4 regions of the Pseudomonas sp. TMB3-21 genome follow, and region 1 is predicted to be linked to each of the others. Evidence: predicted binding sites of a transcription regulator. Region 1 holds the regulator's gene; each other region holds the start of a gene.

Region 1 (4,211 bases):
ATGAGACGGCGAGCCTGGGCGAGGTGTTGAGCCTGGCCATCAGTCATGAATTGCCGGTGGCGTACCTGACCGACGGACCGCGGATTCCGGATGATTTGCATCTGCCGCGCCGTCATCAACTGGTCAGCCGCGCCGTCAGCGTGCAAATGCAGGAAGAACCCAGCGAAGAAGCCATGGCTGACATGTTCGCTGACCTCTACCACAGTCCGACCAAGCGGGTTGGCTGAGGTGATAATGAACAGTTTTCGTACCTACATCGATGGTCTGCCATGCATTGTTCCATTTGTGAACGCGCAGCCAGTAATGTGGCCTCCGTCTATGCAAGACAAGGTAAAGAAATAACATGGGCAGCATGCATCCCGTACAGGTGATCGCGGTGACCGGCGGCAAAGGTGGCGTCGGCAAGACTAACGTGTCAGTGAACTTGTCCCTGGCTCTAGCTGAGCTCGGCCGGCGCGTCATGCTGCTGGACGCCGATCTGGGGCTGGCGAACGTCGACGTTCTGTTGGGGCTGACACCCAAACGTACTCTGGCCGACGTGATCGAAGGCCGCTGTGAACTGCGCGACGTATTGTTGCAAGGGCCTGGCGGAATTCGCATCGTCCCTGCCGCGTCCGGCACCCAGAGCATGGTTCATCTGAGCCCGGCGCAACACGCCGGCCTGATCCAGGCGTTCAGCGATATCGGCGACAATCTCGATGTGCTGGTCATCGACACCGCTGCGGGTATTGGTGACTCGGTAGTCAGTTTTGTTCGCGCCGCGCAAGAAGTGTTGCTGGTGGTGTGCGACGAGCCGACCTCGATCACGGACGCCTACGCGCTGATCAAACTGCTGAACCGCGATTACGGCATGAACCGCTTCCGCGTCCTGGCCAACATGGCCCAGAGCCCGCAGGAAGGGCGCAACCTTTTCGCCAAGTTGACCAAAGTCACAGACCGCTTCCTCGACGTCGCTTTGCAGTACGTCGGTGCAGTGCCGTATGACGAAAGCGTGCGCAAGGCGGTGCAAAAACAGCGCGCCGTTTACGAAGCGTTCCCGCGTTCCAAATGCTCCCTGGCTTTCAAGGCGATCGCGCAAAAGGTCGATACCTGGCCGTTGCCTGCCAACCCTCGTGGGCATCTGGAGTTTTTCGTCGAGCGCCTCGTGCAACAGACCGCAGGACCCGTGCTATGACAGCTACCGGTTACAACGTTTACAAGAAGTCGGCACCTGACGCGCAGTACGAGTTGATCGAGCGTTACGCGCCACTGGTCAAGCGCATTGCCTATCACTTGCTGGCGCGTCTGCCAGCCAGTGTCCAGGTAGAAGATCTGATTCAGGCCGGGATGATCGGCCTGCTCGAAGTGTCGACCAAATACGACGCCAGCAAAGGCGCAAGTTTTGAAACGTACGCGGGCATTCGAATCCGCGGCGCGATGCTCGATGAAGTGCGCAAGGGCGACTGGGCACCTCGCTCGGTCCACCGCAATACGCGCATGGTCAGCGACGCAATTCGCTCGATTGAAGCTAAAACCGGTCGTGACGCTAAAGATCACGAAGTTGCGGCCGAACTCCAATTGAGTCTCGACGATTACTACGGGATTTTGAACGACACCCTGGGTAGCCGTTTATTCAGTTTCGACGACCTGTTGCAGGACGGCGAACACGAAGGGTTGCACGAGGACGGCGCGAGTGCACACATGGAGCCGTCACGCGACCTGGAAGATGAACGCTTCCAGGCGGCGCTGGCGGATGCCATTGCCAACTTGCCGGAGCGTGAGCGGCTGGTGTTGGCGCTGTACTACGACGAAGAGCTGAATCTCAAGGAAATCGGCGAAGTCCTGGGGGTCAGTGAATCCCGGGTCAGCCAGTTACACAGCCAGTGCGCGGCCCGTTTGCGGGGGCGTTTGGGGGAGTGGCGAGCGCGCTGAAGGCAGTGTGGGGACACTGCGAACGTGGCTGGTGTGGTGTTTAACCGCGCCGGTCGCGATCTGCTGTGCTCCAGACAGTCATCGAGTGTTTGCCGGATTGATTGAAGTGGCGCGCCCAGGTGCTGGGCGCGTTTAAGACTGCTTGGAGGTCGAATTGGACAAGAACATGAAAATCCTCATCGTTGATGACTTCTCAACGATGCGGCGGATCATAAAAAACCTGTTGCGTGACCTTGGGTTCACCAACACGGTCGAGGCTGACGATGGCACCACCGCCATTCCGGTTCTCAACAGCGGCAGCATCGACTTTCTGGTAACAGACTGGAACATGCCTGGCATGACCGGTATCGACCTGCTGCGCCACGTGCGCGCCGATGAAAAGCTCAAGCACCTGCCGGTGCTGATGGTGACCGCTGAAGCCAAGCGCGAGCAGATCATCGAAGCGGCCCAGGCCGGTGTTAACGGCTATGTGGTCAAGCCCTTCACGGCCCAGGCGTTGAAAGACAAGATCGAGAAGATTTTCGAACGCATTGGCTGAGAGACGGCGCCACGGGGGAGCTATGGACAACAACGAATCTTCACAGGGTAATTTTGAATCGACCCTGAAAAAACACGCGGTCGAGCTGGTCGAAAGCCTTGAAAAAGGCAGGTTCGGCGACGCGGTGCAATTGATCCATGAGCTCAATCAGACCCGTGACCGCGGCCTGTATCAGGAAGTGGGCAAACTCACACGCGAGCTGCACAGCGCGATCGTCAATTTCCAGATTGACCCGCACATGCCGCAAGCCGAGGAAGTGTCCCAGATAACAGACGCCACCGAGCGTCTGGGTTATGTGGTCAAGCTGACCGAGGCCGCCGCCAACCGCACCATGGACCTGGTTGAAAACGCCACGCCACTGGTCAACGGCCTGAGCGAAGAAGCGCAGGCGCTGAGCGCGGATTGGGGACGGTTCATGCGTCGAGAGGTCGGGGCTGAAGAGTTCCGCGAACTGGCCCGGCGAGTCGACGGTTTCCTGACACGCAGCAGCGCTGACAATCGCGTGGTAGCGAGCAACCTCAACGACATCCTGCTTGCTCAGGATTATCAGGACCTCACCGGCCAAGTGATCAAGCGTGTGACCCAGCTGGTCACCGAAGTTGAAAGCAATTTGCTCAAGCTCGTGCTCATGGCCAGTCAGGTGGACCGCTTCGCGGGCATCGAACATGACCGTGATGCGATGCTTCAAGAAAAAGATCCGCAAAAACATCTCTCTCAGGGTGAAGGTCCGCAGATTCATGCCGATAAAAGAGAAGACGTTGTGTCCGGTCAGGACGATGTGGACGATTTGCTATCCAGCCTAGGGTTTTAGAATTTTAGGTTTTTTAGGTTTTTAGACCTGTAGGAGCACCCCCTTAATGAGCTTCGGCGCCGATGAAGAGATCCTTCAGGATTTCCTGGTTGAGGCCGGCGAGATTCTAGAGCAGCTGTCCGAACAGTTGGTCGAGCTGGAAAGCCGACCGGATGATGCGGATCTGCTCAATGCAATTTTTCGCGGTTTTCACACTGTAAAAGGAGGCGCCGGCTTCCTCCAGCTCAATGAGCTGGTGGAGTGCTGTCACATCGCCGAGAACGTCTTCGACATCCTGCGCAAGGGTGAGCGTCGCGTCGACTCGGAACTGATGGACGTGGTTCTCGAAGCACTGGACGCAGTAAACGCGATGTTTACCGAAGTCCGCGAACGCAGCCCGGTCACGGCCGCGACCCCTGAATTGCTGGCGGCGCTGGCACGTCTGGCAGAACCGCAGAGCGCGGATGAAGTCGCTCCTGCTGCTGAGGTGGTTACAGAACCGGTCGCCGAAAGCGATTCGGGCGACATCACAGACAATGAATTCGAACAACTGCTGGACTCACTGAATGCCGTCAAGGCACAGGCTGAGGCGCCGGCATCTGCTCCTGCTCCTGCTGCTAGCGGTAGCGCGGCGAGCGACGAAATCACCGACGACGAATTCGAATCGTTGCTCGATCAGTTGCATGGCAAAGGTCAGTTCGCCATTGATGCGGTCACTGTCCCTGCGGCACCAGCCGCTCCAGCCGCGCCGAAAGCCGCGGGCGACAGCTCCGACATTACCGACGACGAATTCGAAGCACTGCTCGACCAGTTGCACGGCAAAGGCAACTTCGCCGTTGGCGCGCTGGAATCGGCGATTGCCTCAGTCCCGACACCGGCTGCTCCCAAGGCTGCAGCGGCCGGCGGCGATCTGATCTCCGATCACGAGTTCGAATCGCTGCTGGACGACCTGCACGGTAAAGGCAAGTTCAC
Region 2 (4,211 bases), 2.7 Mb from region 1:
CCTACGATGTTGAATCCGAAGGCGGCGTGGCTTTCCGTGGCGCGTTCCTGATCGATGACAAAGGCGTTGTTCGTTCGCAGATCATCAACGACCTGCCGCTGGGCCGTAACATGGAAGAGCTGATCCGTCTGGTCGACGCTCTGCAGTTCCACGAAGAGCACGGCGAAGTCTGCCCTGCCAACTGGAAAAAAGGCGACAAAGGCATGACCGCTTCGACCGAAGGCGTTGCTGCTTACCTGACCGAAAACGCTGCTGCCTTGTAAGGCGCGTTCGAGGCATAAAAAAACCGGCCATCACGGCCGGTTTTTTGTGCGCGGGATTCGACCCGGCAAGCGCGAGCAAGCTCGCCCTTGCCGCACCTCAGTCGTTAAAGTCTTCCCAGCCGCCCATTTGCTTCCAGCGATTGACGATGCCGCAGAACAGCTCGGCCGTCTTCTCGGTGTCATAGCGAGCGGAGTGAGCCTCACGGCCGTCGAAGTCGATGTCCGCTGCCTGGCAGGCCTTGGCCAATACGGTCTGGCCGTAAGCCAGGCCGGCAAGGGTTGCAGTGTCGAAGCTGGAAAATGGATGAAACGGGTTGCGCTTCATGTCCAGGCGAGCGACCGCTGCGTTGAGGAAGCCCAGGTCGAAGCTGGCGTTGTGACCGACCAGAATCGCTCGCTTGCAGCCGTTGGCTTTCAACGCCTTGCGAATGCCGCGGAAAATGTCGGTCAGTGCCGCTTCTTCACTCACTGCCATGCGCAGCGGATGATCTAGCTTGATCCCGGTGAACTCAAGGGCAGCCGCTTCGATGTTGGCGCCTTCGAACGGTTCTACGCGAAAGAAGTAGGTGTGATCGGGATATACAAATCCTTTCTCGTCCATACCGATCGTGGTCGCGGCGATTTCCAGCAGAGCGTCAGTGGCAGAGTTGAAACCGCCGGTTTCAACGTCGACAACGACTGGCAGGTACCCGCGGAAACGCTCGGCCATCGGGTGGCGTGAACCACCTCCGCCGCCTTGACCGTCCTGTTCGTCGTCGAAATGGTCTTCACTCACGCGTGTTCCTCCAGCAGGCGCCAGCGCAGTTTTTCACCGGCGCGCAGCGGGATGACGGTCAGCTCGCCAAATGGCAGGCTGGTAGGGGCGGTCCACTCTTCGCGGACCAGGGTGATGCGATCGGTGTTCACCGGCAAACCGTAGAAACGCGGGCCGTTGAGGCTGGCGAAAGCTTCCAGTTTGTCGAGCGAATTACGCTGTTCGAACGCCTCGGCATACATCTCGATTGCTGCATAGGCGGTGTAGCACCCGGCACAGCCGCAAGCCGCTTCTTTGGCGTGCTGAGCGTGGGGAGCCGAATCGGTGCCGAGGAAAAACTTCTCGCTGCCACTGGTGGCGGCATCGAGCAGGGCTTCCTGATGTGTGTTGCGCTTGAGAATCGGCAAGCAATAAAAGTGCGGCCTAATCCCGCCCGCCAGCATGTGGTTGCGGTTGTACAGCAAGTGATGCGCGGTGATGGTCGCGCCAACGTTGGCCGGCGCCTCATTGACGAACTGCACGGCATCGGCGGTGGTGATGTGTTCAAACACCACTTTAAGCGTCGGGAAACGCTCAACCACACGGCGCATGTGCTCATCGATGAAAATCTTTTCGCGATCGAACACATCGACATCGCTACGGGTGACTTCGCCGTGGATCAGCAACGGCATGCCGACTTCGGCCATGGCCTCGATCGCAGGGAAGATCTTGTCGATGCTGGTGACGCCAGAGTCCGAGTTGGTGGTCGCGCCAGCCGGATACAACTTGGCGGCGTGCACGAAACCGCTGGCCTTGGCTTCACGAATTTCTTCGGGCTGGGTACGGTCGGTGAGGTACAGGACCATCAGCGGTTCGAAACGGCTGCCGGCCGGACGTGCAGCGAGAATCCGCTGGCGATAGCCGTCGGCTTCAGCGGCGTTGCGCACCGGAGGGACCAGGTTGGGCATGATGATGGCGCGGCCAAAAGTGCGCGCAACATCCGCAACGGTATTGGTCAACACGGCACCATCGCGAAGATGAATGTGCCAGTCGTCGGGACGCAGCAGGGTCAGGCGGTCGGACATGAGGGGATTCCAGGCGGGTCAAACTGAGGGGAATGCTACCGGAAAAGACTCTTGCAGGCACTCGCTATCAAGTTTTGCAGGAAGCTTCCGATATCCAACAGGTATGCCGTAAACATCTGTATCGGTCTTTTTGTTGTAGAAGCCAGTGGAGCCTCCCGTGCGCCAGCGTTATTTAGCCTTGCTCAGTGTGTTTGCCAGCCTTCCCGCGATGGCGCTCACTTTCCAGACGCGTCTGGAGAGCATTGAGTGGACGGTCGAAGGGGACAAGTTCGAATGCCGCCTCACGCAACCGATTACTGATTTCGGTTCGGGCGAGTTCGTGCGCCGTGCCGGCGAGCAGGCGACGTTTCGTTTAAAAGCCTACAACGCAGTAATGGGCGGTGGTTCGGCAACCTTGTTGGCGGCGGCAGCGCCTTGGCAACCAGGACGTGGCGACATCAATCTCGGTTCCGTGCACATTGGCAGCGGTAATGTGCTGTTCAACACGTCGCAGGTCCAGGCGGGGCGTTTGATCAACGGTTTGATGGACGGACGTAGCCCGGTCATCCGGCGTGCGTCTGGCGACGGCCGGGTGTCGGAAGTGCGCCTGTTGCCGGTCAAGTTCAACAAGGCGTTCAACGATTACCAGAGTTGCGTGGCGAAATTGCTGCCGAAGAACTTCGAGCAGGTCAAACAGGCGCAAATTGGTTTTCCCGGCGAGGGTAATGACCTTGACGCTCAGGCCAAGGCGCAGTTGCAAGTGATGCTGGAGTTCATGAAGGCTGATCCGACAGTCAACCACGTCGAGCTCGACGGTCACTCCGACAACAGTGGCAATCGCCTGACTAATCGCGACCTGTCGCGGCGGCGCGCGCTGGCGGTTGTGGACTTTTTCAAGGCCAACGGCATTCAGGAATCACAGATAACTGTGCGTTTCCACGGGGAGCGATATCCGCTGGTGCCTAACACCAATTCCGCCAACCGGGCCAAAAACCGCCGGGTCAACGTGCACCTGGCGCGGGTTGCTCCTGCCGAACCTGCGGCGCCGCAAACCACCGCATCGGCGAGCACCGCGAAGAATTCCTGACCAGCCGGTCATCGTCGCGCGATTGACACATTCTGTCGCTTCGTCGTCATAAGCTGTCGCGCCTCTGTAAATTATTCTGCATGACCGGTAGACTTGACGGCTTTCCGTAGAACCCCGTGGAGTAATGGCATGGCGGACGTAAACAAGGTCGTTCTGGCGTATTCCGGCGGCCTGGACACTTCGGTGATCCTCAAGTGGCTGCAGGATACTTATAACTGTGAAGTGGTGACCTTCACCGCTGATCTCGGGCAGGGCGAAGAGGTCGAACCGGCCCGCGCCAAGGCTCAGGCCATGGGCGTCAAAGAAATCTACATCGACGACTTGCGCGAAGAATTCGTCCGCGATTTCGTTTTCCCGATGTTCCGCGCCAACACTGTCTATGAAGGCGAGTACCTGCTGGGTACCTCCATCGCTCGTCCGTTGATCGCCAAACGCCTGATCGAAATCGCCAACGAAACCGGCGCTGACGCCATTTCTCATGGTGCGACTGGCAAAGGTAACGACCAGGTACGTTTCGAACTGGGCGCCTACGCCTTGAAGCCAGGGGTGAAAGTGATCGCACCGTGGCGTGAATGGGACCTGTTGTCCCGTGAAAAGCTGATGGATTACGCTGAAAAGCACGCAATCCCGATCGAGCGCCACGGCAAGAAAAAATCGCCCTATTCGATGGACGCGAACTTGCTGCATATCTCCTATGAAGGCGGCGTGCTGGAAGATACGTGGACAGAGCACGAAGAGGACATGTGGAAATGGACCGTCTCCCCGGAGAACGCTCCTGACCAGGCGCAGTATCTTGAGCTGACCTACCGCAACGGCGACATCGTGGCGCTGGACGGCGTCGAAATGACCCCGGCCACTGTGCTTGCGACCCTGAACCGTATCGGCGGCGAACACGGTATCGGCCGTCTCGACATCGTGGAAAACCGTTACGTGGGCATGAAATCCCGTGGTTGCTACGAAACCCCGGGCGGCACCATCATGCTGCGCGCTCACCGTGCGATCGAATCGATCACGCTGGACCGCGAAGTGGCTCACCTCAAAGACGAGCTGATGCCGAAATACGC
Region 3 (4,211 bases), 370 kb from region 1:
GCTTCGGGCCTTATTGCCTGCAAGCGGCGATCGCGGCGGTGCATGCGGAAGCGCCAGCGGCGGGGGAGACGGACTGGGTGCAGATCGTCGGCCTGTATGACGTTTTGCTGCGCGCGGTGCCGTCGCCGGTGATCGAGCTGAATCGCGCCGCGGCCATATCCCGGCGGGATGGGCCATTGGCGGGGCTGACGTTGATTGAAGGGATTCTGGCGCGCGGAGAGTTGCTCGATTATCACTTGGCGCATTCCGCGCGGGCTGATTTCTGCCGGCAGTTGGGGCGTAACGACGAGGCGCGGGCAGCCTATGAAAGAGCGCTGGAACTGACCCAGCAAATACCGGAACGACGGTTTATCGAGGCACGGATCAAGGCGTTGCGCTGAGGTGTACCGGCACGCAAAACCCTGTAGGAGCGAGCCTGCTCGCGAAGCGGTGTGTCAGTTATCGCATCTTCACTTGTTGCACCGCATCGCGAGCAGGCTCGCTCCCACAGATTATTCGATGGTTAGAATTTTTTTGATCTCAGTAATCCTGCCGCTTGCGAAACGCCCAACGCCCGCCAACCAAGGTGAACGTCGCCACCAGCGCGACCAGAATCCAGAAGCCATGCGCATCCCCTGCCAGCGGTACACCACCCACGTTCATGCCAAAAAAACCGGCAATGATGTTGATCGGCAGCGCCAGTACCGTGACCACGGTGAGAGTGAACAGCGTGCGGTTGCTCTGTTCGTTGAGATTGGCAGCGATTTCTTCCTGCAACAATTTGATCCGCTCACCCAGCGCCGTGAGGTCGTTGATGATCAGCGCAAACTCTTCGGTGGATTTGCGCAGCTCTTTCACGTCCTCCTTCTGCAACCACTGCGGCGGGCGATTGAGCAGGCGCAGCAACGAGCCCGGCTCCAGCGCCAGCAGGCGTTGCAGGCGCACCAGCACCCGGCGATTGGCGCCCAGTTCGGCGCGGTTGGTCGACAGGCGCGAGGACAATAATTGATCTTCGATCTGATCAACGCTGAGGCTGGTTTTGCGCACGATCTGCGTCAGCACCTCGCCCTGATCGCGCAGCAAATGCACGAGCAACTCCAGCGGCGAGCGAAAGCGCTCACCGGCCTTCACCGATGAACGCAACTTGTCCACCGAGTGCAGCGGCTGCAGACGCGCGCTTACGATCAGCCGACTGCGTGCGCAGACCCACAGCGTCGACACGTCCGAAGAGATCATGCTACTGAGGTTGAACACCACATCGTTGACCACCGCCAGCAGCGCGGAATCAACGTGCTCGATGCGCGTTGAACGCGAGCCCTCGTGCAACGCTTCGAAAAATTCTTCAGGCAATTGCAGATGGTTTTTCATCCACCGCTCGCACGCGGCGTGGGCGAGGTTGAGGTGCAGCCAGAGAAATTCATCGCTGTCGTCCGATTGTTGCAGACACTGCAGCGCCTGCGCCGAATCGATCTCGCGACCACGCTCGCCAGGACGAAAGCGGAAACCGTACAGCAGACCGAAGAGGTCCGGGTCGCGATGACTTTGGTCGATGCTGTGGTTCATGGGTTCTCGCAATAGGCAGGCGCGCTTGTCAGCGGTTTTGCCGAATATTTCAGGTTCACGTGAGCCGCATGATCGCAATTGCCCATGACGTTTTTGTGACAAAAAAATAACTGTTCTGACACTGCTACCGACGGTCGGATTTGCCTCAAGAACCGCTCTGGCACGCCGATTCCGCTTAGGTTAAGTTGCGCGGCGTCGGCCCTGGTTGCCGGCGTTGAAGACAGGGACGTTCTGACATTTCTCACGCCTTTTTCAGGCGTGCCTCACTTCTGTCATGAGTACCGTCCATGTTTTTGCAAAAGTCGTTGAGAGCGCAAATTCTCGCCCTGTTGAGTGGCAGTCTGTTAGCGATACTGTTGATCGCGCTGGCCTGCTTTCATTTCCTTTCCCAAGGCGTGCAGAGCTACGCCAACCTGATCCAGGGGCCGCTGCGCACCTCGCAACTGATCGATGAAGCCAACCTGCAATTCAAGGTGCAGGTGCAGGAATGGAAAAACGTTTTGCTGCGCGGCAAGCAACCGGCGGATCTGGACAAATACTGGAAACAATTCGAAGACCGCCAGCGCGATGTGCAGGGCATCCTCGGCGAACTGGCCGGTCAGAAGGGCATCGAGGCGCAACTGAAGACCCGCATCGAACGCTTGCGTGACGAACACCGTCAGTTAGGCGCGGCCTATCAGAAAGGCCGCGACGCCTACGTCGCGGCGGGCGGTGATCCGACAGCGGGTGACACCGCAGTGAAGGGCGTTGACCGCGCGACCAGCGAGCAGATGAGCGCGTTGGTCAGCGAGTTGCGTCAGCAGGGCAGCGAGCAGTCGAAGCTGATCAGCGCCAGTGCCGATCGCACGGTGTTTCTCGGGATTATCGTCATGCTGGTCTCGGGCCTGTTGATCGGGTTGTTCAGCCTGTGGCTGGTCAACCGCAACCTGGTCGAGCCGATTCGTCGGCTGATCGAATACGTCGCGCAACTCAGCCAAGGCAAGTTCGCCGAGCGTGTGGCCAGCAGCCGTCAGGATGAACTCGGCAAACTGGCGATCGCCGCCAACACCCTGCGTGATTTCCTCGCCGAGACCTTCAGCCGTTTGCAGGCCAGTGCCAAGGATCTGGACAGCGCCAGCGGTGAACTGAAATCGATTGCCGGGCTCATGGCCAGCGGCACCAACGAGCAATTCAGCCGCACCGATCAGGTGGCCACTGCGATGAACGAAATGTCTGCCACTGCGCAGGAAGTCGCGCGTCATGCCGCCGACGCAGCACGCGCTGCCGATGATGCCGACCAGTCCGCGCAGCAGGGCGAAAAGGTCATGCAAGGCACCATCCACACCATCACGCAGATGCGCGCTGAAATCGCCAACACCGCCACCGTGATTCGTCGTCTGGAAACGGACAGTGGGCGTATCGGCAAGGTGCTGGAAGTGATTCGCGGCATCGCTGAACAAACCAATCTGCTGGCGCTGAACGCCGCTATCGAAGCCGCCCGGGCCGGTGAGGCCGGGCGCGGTTTTGCCGTGGTCGCGGATGAAGTGCGCAGCCTCGCGCAACGCACGGCGGCGTCGATCATCGAGATCAATCAGATCATTCAAACCGTGCAGACCGGTGCAGTGGATGCAGCGCAGGCCATTGAGAGCGGGCAGTCGCGCAGCGAAGAAAGTGTTGAACAAGTGACTCAGGCTGGGGCCATGCTCGAGCGCATCACCCATGCGGTGGAAGCGATCCGCGACATGAACCGGCAGATCGCCACGGCGGCCGAGGAGCAGACCTCCGTGGCCGAGGACATCTCGCGCAACCTCACTGAAATCACCAGCATTGCCAGCACCAACCTGGACAACGTGCAACGCACCGAAGCGGCCAGCCACAATCTGCACGGTTTGTCCGGGCAGTTGAACGAGGTGACGGCTCGCCTCAGCGCTTAATGGCGTGACCAACTGAAAGTGCCGGGCACAAAAAAGCCGCACGATTCGAAGATCGTGCGGCTTGTTGTGTGATGTATCAGGTGTCTTGTTTGTCGCTCAGTACTTTGCCAGTGGTGGCATCGAAGTCCACATCAAATTCTTTGCCGTCGGCAGTTTTCAATTCCACTTCGTACTCATAGTTATTGAAGTGGTTATCCAGATCCGTATCGGTGATGGTCGCACCTGGGTGCAATTTCAAAGCCGCCTGGTTCATTTCTTCCAGTGGCTTGATCTTCCCGCTTTTGACCAGCTCAGGGATCTGGTCGACGCGAACATCAGCCTGCGCCAAGCCTGCGGTGAGAGTCAGGGCAGCAGCGGTAAAGAGGGCAGTTAATGTTTTCATCGGTTCATTCCTTGGGTTGCTGTTTAAGTGAGTCCACAGTAACTGGGGCAACTTAATCCATCCTTAATTCCCAAAAACCTTAGATTCGATGATCTTGGACTTGTGGGAGCAAGGCTTGCCCGCGATGCAGTCACCCCTGTTTCAATCAATACCCATTATTCGTCAGCACTTGCGCCACACTCGCCGCCGCCGGGCGTTTATAGAACTTGAGCAACTCGCTGGCGCGGTTGGTAAAGATGCCATCGACCCCGGCATTCATGACTTTCTGATAATCCACGGCATCGTCAACCGTATAGACGTGCACCAGCAGGCCCTGATCGTGGGTGTATTGATTCATCCACGGTTTCACCAGGTCCGAATAACTTTGATCGCCA
Region 4 (4,211 bases), 1.4 Mb from region 1:
CACGACCTTGTTCACCGGCTCGCGCCGCTTCGATGGCCGCGTTGAGCGCCAGCAGGTTGGTCTGGCCAGCGATTGCGCCAATTACACCGAGAATTTCGGTGATGCGCTGAGCGTCCTGCTGCATGCTTTCGACTTTGCGCGTCGCGCTCGCCACTTCATCGATCAACGCCACTACGCTGCTGGACGCTTCACCAACCACCACCCGCGAGCGATCGGCGTTTTCGTTGGCGCGCTGTGTGAACGCTGCGGTTTCGGCAGCATTCTGCGCAACACTTTCGGCGGTCGAACTCATCTCCGTAATCGCAGTAACGGTCTGATCAGTTTCTGAGGCGTGGCGGATCAGAATCTGACTGGTGTGGGCGGATGAGCGCTGCAGGTTGTCCAGGCCGGATGCCATGGCCCCGGTGGCCTGGGTGACTTCACCGATCATGCTCTGCAAGTAGGCGATGAATGCATTGATCGAGTGACCGATGGCGCCGAGTTCATCTTCAGCACGAATGGTAATGCGTTTGGTCAAGTCAGCGTCGCCAGCGGACAGGGCGTCGATGTTGGCCTTGAGGGCTTTCATGCGCTGGATCAGCTTACGGATGGCGTAAACCTGCAACAGCAGCAGCAGAATCACCATCGGGATTTGCAACATGCTCAGAGTGTTGAGGACATCGTCACGCTGAGCAGTGATCAAACGCGTCGGCAGGGCAGTGGCAAGGAACCACGGCGAGCCCTCGATGGGGCGCATGAAGAAGGTGCTGGCTTCGCCGTTGTTATCGAACTCGGCCCGCTGGGCCTGATCCCTGCCTTGCAAGCCCGCTTTCACCTGATTGGCGAACGGTGAGGTTCCGGCCAGTTCATTGATGTTCTTCAACACGATCGGCCCGCTGATGCGCGAGCTGTTGCTGATTATCTTGCCGTCGGCTTCGACGATCAGCATTTCTGCGCCGAGGTCTTTTTCCTTGCGCGCCACCAGTTCGTTGAAAAAACCGAGGGTCACGTCGATTGTCGATACGCCCCAGGCGCTACCGTTCTTTGTAATTGCCATGGCGCAGTTGGTGCGCGGTTCGGCACTCGCGTCATCTTTGTATGCCGCTGCCCAGGCACATTGGCCGCGCGGGGTTTGCATGCCGCCCTTGTACCAGGTCTGGTCGTAGTAATTGGGAGCGGCGTCGCTGTTCCAGAACGTATTCACCGCCAGCTTGCCGGAGCCATCGCGGTGCCAGAAGGTGCTGAACTTGTTGCGCCCGGCTTCACGCTGCCCCGGCAACGGCCAAATGCCGCCGCCGAAAACTTTCAACTCGCCGTACTGATCAACCAAGCCTGGCAGCACCGTGTCGATAGCGGCGCTGTCGAGCAATGGGATGGTTTGGGTAATGCTGCGTTGCTGGGCCTGAACTTTGTTCAGTTCGCCTTGAATCTGCTCGGCGACCTCGGCGATTCGGTTAAGCGCTACTTGCTCTTCGGTCTGGCGCAGCTTGGGCGCGACCAGTTGGCTGATGCCCACTACGGTCAACACGGACAGTAACAGCATGAAAAGGACCAGAAACAGCGTGTAGCGAGCCTGAATGGTTCGGAATGCGGGCATGAAGTCGGGTCCTTTTGGTGCAGCAGTCTTGTTTGACGGGATCGTGCAAGTCACTTGGCTATCGGCCCGGCAGCGCCCAGCTTGAGGTACAAGCGTGCAAGTTGAGCGGTCAGTGACGGGCGGTGAAGCAGATGCTGATGCTTTCGTCGATTGCTTAACTATCCAAAACGTCCAAAGCTATGCGTTGAATGAAATCAATTAGAAGAAAAGTCTGTAGTCCATTTACTTCAAAAGCATGCAGCAAATGTACGAAAACTGTAAGCGCCTGAAATTTTAATGGCATGGGTTAATACTTGTCCCGATACTTCTGCGCCTGTCTTCTTGTTTCATACAATTCAATGATTGCCTTACAAGGAATTAGGCCATGACGATTGGATATACCGGCGCCTGGACCTCCAAAGCCGGATTGCTCGTGAAAGCTACCGGCAGCAGCGCCAAGCCCGTTTCCCACAGCTTCAAAGTCAAGCAAATGCTGGCCCTGGTCGGCAACGACCCCAACGCGCTCGATATCGCGAAGATGGACAAGCTGAAGATTCACAAGCAAATAAAAGGCTTTAACCCGGAAAACGTTTCGGCCAGGTCACTTGGCAACCTGACTGCCTTCCTTAAAGCGCAAGGTCTGATTGGCGATGTAACAGCTGTGACATTGAGTAATGCCGGTGACAAGTTCGACCGCTTCGGCGTGCCGCAAGATTCTGAAGCGCCGTTTAATGCGCTTGAATACTTTGCCACGCAACTGGACACCATTCAGAACAATAACTTGAAAGGTAACAAGTATGCCAACTACTTGATCCCTGAATACAAGAAGGCTATCTACGTACTGCAGAACCTGGCCAACTACGGCAAGGGCAACGGCACCTCGGTCCCTACCGACCAGAACCTTTCGGCCAGAGCGTGAAGCCGGGGTGTTGATCCGGTGTGAAGTCAGGAATTGAGCGGCGATAACGCGGCAGGGAAGCCAAATCGCTTCATCGGCGCTAACATGAGCGCCGATCCGCAGGCCCGTCGGTCGAATCCGGCGAGGCCCGGCCGGCAACTGACTACACACCGCAACCCCAGCTTCAGGAAATGGCAATGACCCAGTCGCAACGTTTGAAGTACTCGATTCTGATTTCCCTGGTGGTACTGGGAATCATGTTTGGCTTGTCGTATCTGCAGAACACCGGCGTGATCAGCGAGAAGCTGTTTCAGTACATTGCCATTGGCGTGGCGGTGATCGTGGTGGTGATCAATGGCGTGATGCGCCGCAAGGTCAAACCCTGAACGACGCCTTCACGCGCGATTATTCGCCGTGCAGCACAGCGGCAGCTTGCGGGTGCAGGCTGTAGCTTTTATCCGCGTTCAACGTGATCACCCCTTCGCTGCACAAGCGTTTCAAAACCTCGCGCACACTGAGAAACGACAGCGGAATGTCGAGGTCCAGCAGGTGACTGTGCACACCGCGCACGCCCAGGCTGCGTTCGCCGTCGGCCGCAGTGAGCAGGGCGTCGATGACCTTGAGGCGGATTAGGCTGGTACGCAGGCCGAAGCTCTTGAGCAGCACGCGAATCCGCTCGTTGCCGCGACGCTCGGTGGTGTGATTGAACAGGTTTGAGCCCATGGATGTTCCCACTGGCGCCTTGCTACCGTCCGTTGGCAGTTGCGAGTTGTACATGCAAAAACTCCTTCTCAGAGCCTGAACCGGAAAATGTGATGGGTGCTCTTACTCAATAAGACGTACGAGAAAGCCAAATCATGAAGACCCGCATGTAGAAAATTTGTCTCCATCGCGTCGCAACGCCTCAAAGCCCCGCAAAAATGCGCTTCTGCGCGGTAAATTTTTATTGCCACAATCGTTTCTGAATAAGGCTCATTGCGTGTCGACGCGCAGGGTGTGACCTTAGATTTTCGATCAGGAGCGAGCGTGATTATTTCCAGGCAATTAACGAGGCTGAGCCTTGCAGGTGTCATGCTGGGCTTGAGTCTTGCGGCCAGTGCACGCAGCCAGCCGGAGCAAGTGACGGTGGACATCCGGCGCACTACGTTCGGTGTGCCGCATATACGCGCCGAGAACGAACGTGGCCTCGGTTACGGGATTGGCTATGCCTACGCGCAGGACAATCTGTGTTTGCTGGCCAACGAAATCACCACGGTCAATGGTGAACGCTCGCGGTATTTCGGGCCTGATCAGCTGACGGTCGAGGAGCGCCCCAATCAAGTCAGTGACCTGTTTTTCACCTGGCTGAACACGCCTGAAGCGGTCGATGCTTTCTGGAAAGCGCAGACGGCCGAGGTTCGCGACCTGATTGGCGGCTACGCAGCCGGTTACAACCGAGCATTGTCAGAACGCCGGGCTCAAGGTTTGCCGCAACAATGCCAGGGCGAATGGGTCCGCGATATCACCGCGCTCGACATGGTCAAGCTGACCCGTCGTCTGCTGGTCGAAGGCGGAGTCGGGCAGTTCGCCGAAGCGCTCGCCGGTGCCACGCCACCCAACGCGGCCACTGCGTCGCTTCGTGATGCGGCGGCGTTTCAGGTCGCCGATTCGCGTCTGCAACGCTTTGCCCTGGAGCGTGGCAGCAACGCGGTCGCGGTGGGCAGTGAGCGCTCGTTCAACGGTCGCGGCATGCTGCTGGCTAATCCGCATTTTCCGTGG

Evidence for each region. The regulator FliA, encoded in region 1, starts transcription of late flagellar genes. The targets are predictions, from matches to a motif close to CTAAAGTTTNNNNNNNNNNNGCCGNTAA.
Region 2: ACYZTS_RS13025 (flagellar protein MotY) is a predicted target of FliA. The motif match lies at 2,148-2,175, and genes of this name have one in related genera.
Region 3: ACYZTS_RS01070 (methyl-accepting chemotaxis protein) is a predicted target of FliA. The motif match lies at 1,687-1,714, and genes of this name have one in related genera.
Region 4: ACYZTS_RS18900 (methyl-accepting chemotaxis protein) is a predicted target of FliA. The motif match lies at 1,635-1,662, and genes of this name have one in related genera.

The regions. Positions count from the first base shown of each region.
Region 1 is NZ_CM142718.1:5,512,135-5,516,345, reverse strand. It holds gene flhF (flagellar biosynthesis protein FlhF) at 1-227, shown strand, start outside; gene fleN (flagellar synthesis regulator FleN) at 344-1,174, shown strand; gene fliA (RNA polymerase sigma factor FliA) at 1,171-1,911, shown strand; gene ACYZTS_RS25245 (chemotaxis response regulator CheY) at 2,078-2,449, shown strand; gene ACYZTS_RS25240 (protein phosphatase CheZ) at 2,472-3,260, shown strand; gene ACYZTS_RS25235 (chemotaxis protein CheA) at 3,307-4,211, shown strand, end outside.
Region 2 is NZ_CM142718.1:2,811,898-2,816,108, forward strand. It holds gene ACYZTS_RS13010 (peroxiredoxin) at 1-263, shown strand, start outside; gene rnt (ribonuclease T) at 361-1,038, opposite strand; gene pyrC (dihydroorotase) at 1,035-2,081, opposite strand; gene ACYZTS_RS13025 (flagellar protein MotY) at 2,239-3,147, shown strand; gene ACYZTS_RS13030 (argininosuccinate synthase) at 3,277-4,211, shown strand, end outside.
Region 3 is NZ_CM142718.1:192,454-196,664, reverse strand. It holds gene ACYZTS_RS01080 (RNA polymerase sigma factor) at 1-380, shown strand, start outside; gene ACYZTS_RS01075 (transporter) at 520-1,542, opposite strand; gene ACYZTS_RS01070 (methyl-accepting chemotaxis protein) at 1,830-3,455, shown strand; gene ACYZTS_RS01065 (PepSY domain-containing protein) at 3,532-3,837, opposite strand; gene ACYZTS_RS01060 (glycerophosphodiester phosphodiesterase) at 3,983-4,211, opposite strand, start outside.
Region 4 is NZ_CM142718.1:4,112,472-4,116,682, forward strand. It holds gene ACYZTS_RS18900 (methyl-accepting chemotaxis protein) at 1-1,576, opposite strand, end outside; gene ACYZTS_RS18905 (hypothetical protein) at 1,941-2,474, shown strand; gene ACYZTS_RS18910 (hypothetical protein) at 2,651-2,839, shown strand; gene ACYZTS_RS18915 (fe2+ zn2+ uptake regulation protein) at 2,859-3,230, opposite strand; gene pvdQ (bifunctional acylase PvdQ) at 3,480-4,211, shown strand, end outside.